Pigmentibacter sp. JX0631: one gene and its partner. The protein of the gene in region 1 interacts with the protein of each later gene in a pairwise test. Links are inferred from orthologs where the notes say so. Each region holds a gene or a part of one and is shown on either strand. Other genes may lie near its edges. The genes, in order: ung and ndk.

The links.
Region 2: the proteins of ung (region 1) and ndk interact in binary tests that used the Escherichia coli proteins (3 or more experiments, as listed by UniProt). The link is inferred for Pigmentibacter sp. JX0631 from one-to-one orthologs.

What each region holds. Positions count from the first base shown.
Region 1 is NZ_CP123622.1:2,416,025-2,419,214, reverse strand. Bases 123-2,975 are described here. They hold ung (uracil-DNA glycosylase), read left to right. Parts: upstream 123-1,133; coding sequence 1,134-1,817; downstream 1,818-2,975. Other genes in these bases: QEJ31_RS10610 (NAD-dependent malic enzyme), read left to right, coding at 1,839-2,975; QEJ31_RS10620 (DEAD/DEAH box helicase), read left to right, coding at 123-991. In the rest of the region: more of QEJ31_RS10620, read left to right, coding at 1-122; more of QEJ31_RS10610, read left to right, coding at 2,976-3,190. UniProt on the Escherichia coli protein: Excises uracil residues from the DNA which can arise as a result of misincorporation of dUMP residues by DNA polymerase or due to deamination of cytosine.
Region 2 is NZ_CP123622.1:1,584,953-1,588,073, reverse strand. What follows is about bases 1-2,784. They hold ndk (nucleoside-diphosphate kinase), read left to right. Parts: upstream 1-1,071; coding sequence 1,072-1,497; downstream 1,498-2,784. Other genes in these bases: QEJ31_RS06905 (Tex family protein), read left to right, coding at 1,645-2,784; QEJ31_RS06915 (hypothetical protein), read left to right, coding at 1-941. Outside these bases: more of QEJ31_RS06905, read left to right, coding at 2,785-3,121. UniProt on the Escherichia coli protein: Major role in the synthesis of nucleoside triphosphates other than ATP. The ATP gamma phosphate is transferred to the NDP beta phosphate via a ping-pong mechanism, using a phosphorylated active-site intermediate.

The DNA of each region.
Region 1 (3,190 bases):
TAGCACTGATACTAGTACTGGGCAAATAGATCACGGATTTATCGAAGTAAAAATGGGCAGAAATCTTGATGCCTTACTAGGACTCTTAATTTATCACGATCCAGAACATGCCATCATTTTCTGTAAAACCAGAGAAGAAACTCGTAATATCCACAATGCTCTACTTGAAAGAGGTTTTGCAGCTGGCGTTTTAAATGGTGAAATGACACAAAATGACCGTAGCTTGACGATGGATCGCTTTAAAAACAGACAGCTTAGAATATTAGTTGCTACTGATGTTGCTGCGCGTGGCATAGACATTTCTGGGTTATCTCATGTTATAAACTATACCGTACCTACTAATGTGGAAACATATACCCACCGTGCTGGTCGTACAGGAAGAGCAGGAGCTACAGGAAAAGCATGGACAATTATTACCCATGTAGAACGCAGAGAATTTCAATTTGTATGCAGCAAAATAAAAATCAATCCAGTTCGTTTGGAATTGCCTAGCGCTAAAAAAATTGCGACTCAATTCTTTAACAATATGTTGTTCCGTATAAATGAAGACTCAGTTGTTATTCCTGATTATATTCACCAATCTGTAAACCAAGTTGTTGAAAGTCTTGAAGAAAATAAATTGAAAGAAATTCTTTCAACATTACTTAAGTCAGAAGCAACTAGACAATTAGGGAAAAGTCTTCAAGTTGAAGACATAGCTCCAACTTTTAAAACTGAATTTGGCGCAAATGTAGAAGCACCTAAATTTGGTGGCGATAGAAACCGTTCAGGTAGAGGTGGTTACGGAAGAAATGATAGAGGCCCAAGAGGTCCAAGCAAATCTAATGGGCGCTCTTCTGAAAGAAGCGGTAGATTTGGAAATAGTTCTGGACGCTTTGGAGACCAAAAAAAGTCTGGCCAAAAACAAGATCGTCAAAATAGTTTTGGTGGCCGTGGGACTATAAAAAAATCAGCTGACTCAGGAAGCAAAAGAAGTTATCCAATAGCTTAAAATATTGCCTTCCTTTTCTTGGAAAAATCTCATTTTGTTGAGTATATAAACAGAATGAATGTAAGCTTGGGGCTCATTATAAAAAGTTTTCATTTATAATGAGCCCTAATTTATTGGAGATTTCCTAGTGAATGAAAACCAAATTGAAACAAAAAAAGACCTTAGCTTTCTTGCAGAAGGCTGGAGGTCTTTACTTTTAGATGAGTTTTCAAAACCCTACATTGAAGACCTGAGACAACTATTACGTAGTGAAACAAATCAAGGTTTTGAATACTATCCCCCAAAAGAAAAAATATTTAGAGCATTTAAACTAGTAGATTATTCACAAACTAAAGTTGTTATTATTGGACAAGACCCTTATCACGGAAAAGGTCAAGCAAATGGTCTTGCTTTTGCAGTAGAAAAAGGTGTAACACTCCCCCCCTCTTTAAATAATATTTTCAAAGAAATTCAATCAGATACAGGAAAACGTCCTACTGAATCAGATTTAGAAAATTGGGCTAATCAAGGTGTTTTATTATTAAATACAGTCTTAACGGTTAGAGCTAATCAAGCGTTTTCTCATCGAGAAAAAGGCTGGGAAGTATTTACCGATAGAGTTATTTCTCTTTTAAATGAAAAAAATTCACCTATTATCTTTGTTCTATGGGGCTCTGCGGCTCAAGCAAAAGAAAAAATGATCACAAATAAAATTCACAAAATTTTAAAGTCGGCACATCCTTCCCCATTGTCGGCGCATAGAGGTTTTTTTGGCTGTAAACATTTTTCAACAGTTAATGAAATTTTACGCTCCTTGGGTCAAAATGAGATTAACTGGACGACTTAGCTGTTTTAACGGAGACTTTGTATGTTTAAAGAAAAAAAGAATAACTTTGATGGAAAAAAGTACTATGAAGTTTCCATTAGTGGTAAACAATTATTATTAAATTCTTTTTTGAATAAAGACACTGCTTTTACACTAGAAGAAAGAAGAGAATTTAAACTTGATGGACTTATTCCTAACGTAGTTGAAACTCTTGATGAACAAGTAGTTCGGGTCTATGGACAATATTTAAAAAAAGAAACAGACATTGAAAGAAATATTTTTCTCACTCAATTGTATGATAGAAATGAAACATTATTTTTTCGTTTACTCCAAGAGCATTTAATAGAAATGGTACCTGTTTTTTATACACCTACAGTTGGAGATGTTGTTCAACAATTTAATCAAAATTTCCGTAGACCGAGAGGATTGTTTATTTCTTATCCGCAAATGTCTCAAATTGAAGACATACTTAATAATATTCCTGACGCCTATGATGTTCGTGCTGTCTGTGTAACAGATTCTGAGGCTATTTTAGGAATAGGTGATCAAGGTGTGGGTGGTATAGTTATCTCCATCGCAAAACTTGCAATGTATACTTTATGCGCAGGTTTTCATCCTACTAAAGTTTTACCTATAGTCCTTGACGTAGGAACGAATAACAAAGAACTATTGCAAAATCCTCTTTATCTTGGTTGGCGTCATGAGCGCATTAGAGGTGAACAATACGATGATTTTATTGATGCGTTTGTCTCCGCTTTAAGAAAAAGATTTTCCAATGTTTACTTACATTGGGAAGATTTTGGAAGACAAACTGCAAGAAAAAACTTAGATCGCTATAAAGATGAAATGTGTACTTTTAATGATGATATGCAAGGAACTGCTGCTGTTACTTTAGGTGCGATATTAGCTGGCTTAAAAGTAAATGGCACTAAAATGCGCGATCAAAAGGTTGTCATCCATGGTGCGGGTACAGCTGGATGCTGTATTGCTGATCAAATCGTTGCAGCGATGGTCTCCGATGGATTATCTGAACAAGAAGCTCTATCAAGAATGTATTTAATTGATATGCACGGAATGCTTCACGCCAATATGGATCATCTCGAATATTTTCAAAAAAAATATGCTCAACCTGTTGAAGTTTATGAAAATTGGGACAGAGTAAAAGGTAAAATCATTTCTCTTTCTGAAGTTGTAAAAAATGTAAAACCAACGATATTAATCGGTACTTCAACTCAAACTGGTGCATTTACAGAAGAAATAGTAAAAATGATGGCTTCATACTGTGATCGTCCTATTATTTTTCCTCTTTCAAATCCTACATCACGCTGTGAAGCTCTACCAGCAAATCTGATTGAATGGACTAATGGAAAAGTACTTGTAGCAACAGGAAGTCC
Region 2 (3,121 bases), 830 kb from region 1 along the record:
AAAAATCTCATACAGCTATTGGTATTAAGTATATTCAAAATAATGGTACGTTATTCCCACATTTTGTTTCCTTATTGCATAAGGCACGATTTCCAAAAAAATTAAATGAATCTTCTTCAGAAGAGGCATGGTTTAATATACTAGAAATAATAGAATCTCTGGGTAGAATCATGGGAGATTTTCATAAAGCAATGACTTTAGCGCCGAGAGGTTCAGATTTATCTCCAGATCAAACTTCAGCTGAAAATAAGTTGAAATGGATCAGTGTTATCTCTGAAAAAATTCAAGAAAGATTAAAAAAAGTATTAGAATTAAAAGATAATTTTCAAATTTATTCAGGTGTTTTTTATTTACTTCCAGGGTTTGTAGATAAAATGCTGGAAAAAATTAAGGCTGCAGATGATCTAGGGTTACGAATAAGAAATCATGGAAATATTCACTTAGGACAATTTTTAATTGGAAAAGATGGGATAGTGCTTTTAGATTACGAATCTGACAATTTTGATGATCCAAGTTATCGTAGATTTAAACAACCTTGTTTAAAAGATATTGCATCTTTGGTGGTTAGCCTAAGATTTGCTTGGTACTTTACGGAAAGAAAATATTACTCTTCTCTAACAGATGGTAATGATAATTTAGAAGTTAAAGTAATTCCTATTCAATCAAAAAAAATTTCTGAGACAATTCAGCCGGAAAAATATAAACCATCGTTAACTGAAATTGAGTCTTTATTTTTTAAGTTTTATAATCATAGTTTAGAGGAAAATATAGGTTCATCGCATTTAAGACCTAGAAATATAGAAACAACTAAGTCATTATTTAATTTTTGTTTTTTAATGCGAATTTTAAAAGAAATTATTCGTGATTCTAATGATGGAAATCCAAGACCCAGAATTTGGTTCCATATATTGCAAGATTTTATCATGAAAGAGTCAACTTAAAGTTCTGCTTCTTCCATAAGAGTAAAATTTTTTTAAAATTTTTCTATTGACAATGAACCCTATTATTAAATAACTTCCGAGAGCGTTTTCGCTTTAAAAGATATAACCTCCTAAAATAAGGGAATAAAAAATGGAAAGAACATTTTCAATAGTCAAACCAGATGGCGTAAAAAGAAATTTAATTGGTAAAATATTGGCTAAAATGGAAAGTGCAGACTTAAAAATTGTTGCTACTAAAATGATACATATGTCTAGACGTGAAGCTGAACAATTTTATTCAGTTCATTCAGCTCGCCCCTTTTTCGGCGAATTGTGTGAGTATATGACTTCAGGTCCAGTTGTGGTTTCTGTATTAGAAGGTAAAAATGCCGTTGTAGCATATAGAGAACTAATGGGAGCAACTGATCCTGCAAAAGCTGCTAAAGGAACAATTCGTTCAGAATTTGGTGTAAGTATTGGTGAAAATACTGTACATGGATCTGATTCTCTAGAAAATGCAAATATTGAAATTTCTTACTTCTTTTCTGGAACTGAGCTTGTAAATATTGCTAAGTAATTAAAATATTTAAGTAAATTGTTGATTAAAAAACCGCATAAGCGGTTTTTTTTGTTAAAAAAAAGTGTATAGTATGCCCTGCGCGTTATACTTTCCTTTTGGGAAGTCCCTTTGTTCTCCTGACTTTAATTATTGCGAGTAACTATTATGGCTAAAAAAGAAATGAACATCTCTCAAGAAATGATCACTGATATTTCTAATGATTTAAATATTCCTAAAAATCAGGTGGAAAATACTCTCAATCTTATCCTTGATGATTGTACCATTCCATTTATTGCGCGTTACCGTAAAGAAGTAACTGGAGGCTTAGATGAAGTACAAATTAGAAATATTATGGATAAGTATGAATATATTTATTCTCTAAATGAAAGAAAAGAAGCAATAATTCGTTCAATTACAGAACAAAATAAAATGACTCCTGTTTTGCAAGCTAAAATTATAGCATGCAAAATTAAAACTGAATTAGAGGATTTATATTTACCATTCAAACCAAAGAAAAGAACAAGAGGCCAAATAGCTGCAGAGCGTGGATTGGCTCCTTTAGCTATGCAAATTTTGGAACAAGATTCCAGTTTAGTTGATTTAACGCCTGCTTTTACTGATTACATTGGCAAACATGATGACTTGAAAAATTTAGAAACTGTTATTCAAGGTGTAAAAGATTATATTGCCGAGAATATTTCTGAAATTGCTGAAATTAGAAAAGAAATTCGTTTATGGATGTTTGAAAATGCTAAATTTAAATCAGAAGTTCGTGATGAATTCAAAGAGAAGAAAACAAAATATAATAATTACTATGAATTTAATGAACCTGTAAAAACTATAGCACCACATCGATTAATGGCGCTAAGAAGAGGTGAAAAAGAAGAAATATTAAAAGTTACTTTAGACTATGACGAGCAAATTCCTCTTTCCATTATTTCCAGTTATGTAATAAAAAATACTGCTAGTGATGTCGTAAAAGTATTCTTAACAGAGTGTGTTAATGAAAGTTATAATAGGCTAATTTCTACAAGTATAGAAACAGAATTGAGATTAGAAACAAAAACTGTTGCTGAAGAAGAAGCAATTAGCGTTTTTGGTAAGAACTTAAGAAATTTATTATTGTTACCTCCTATACCTAAAAGAGTAGTAATGGGTGTTGATCCTGGTTTGAGAACAGGAAGTAAATTAGTAATTGTTGATCAGACAGGAAAATTGCTAGATTTTGCTACTATTTATCCACATCATGACGAGGATATGTCTTATCATAAAAATAAGTCAGCATCTGAAATTATTTTAAATTTCATAAATAAACTTAATGTTGAATTAATTTCTATCGGTAATGGAACAGCAGGACGTGAAACTGAAGAATTTTTTGAAAAAGTTCTTGCTGCGTGTTCTTTAGGTCGTAAACCAAGAATCGTAATAGTTAATGAAGCTGGTGCAAGTGTATATTCTGCAAGTGATCTTGCTAGAGAAGAATTTCCAGATTTAGATATTACTTACAGAGGTGCAATAAGTATTGCGCGTAGACTTCAAGATCCGCTTGCTGAACTTGTAAAAATTGACCCGAAAAGTATTGGTGTTGGACAATATCAACACGATGTAAATCAAAGTCGATTAAAGAAACAACTTGGCGAGA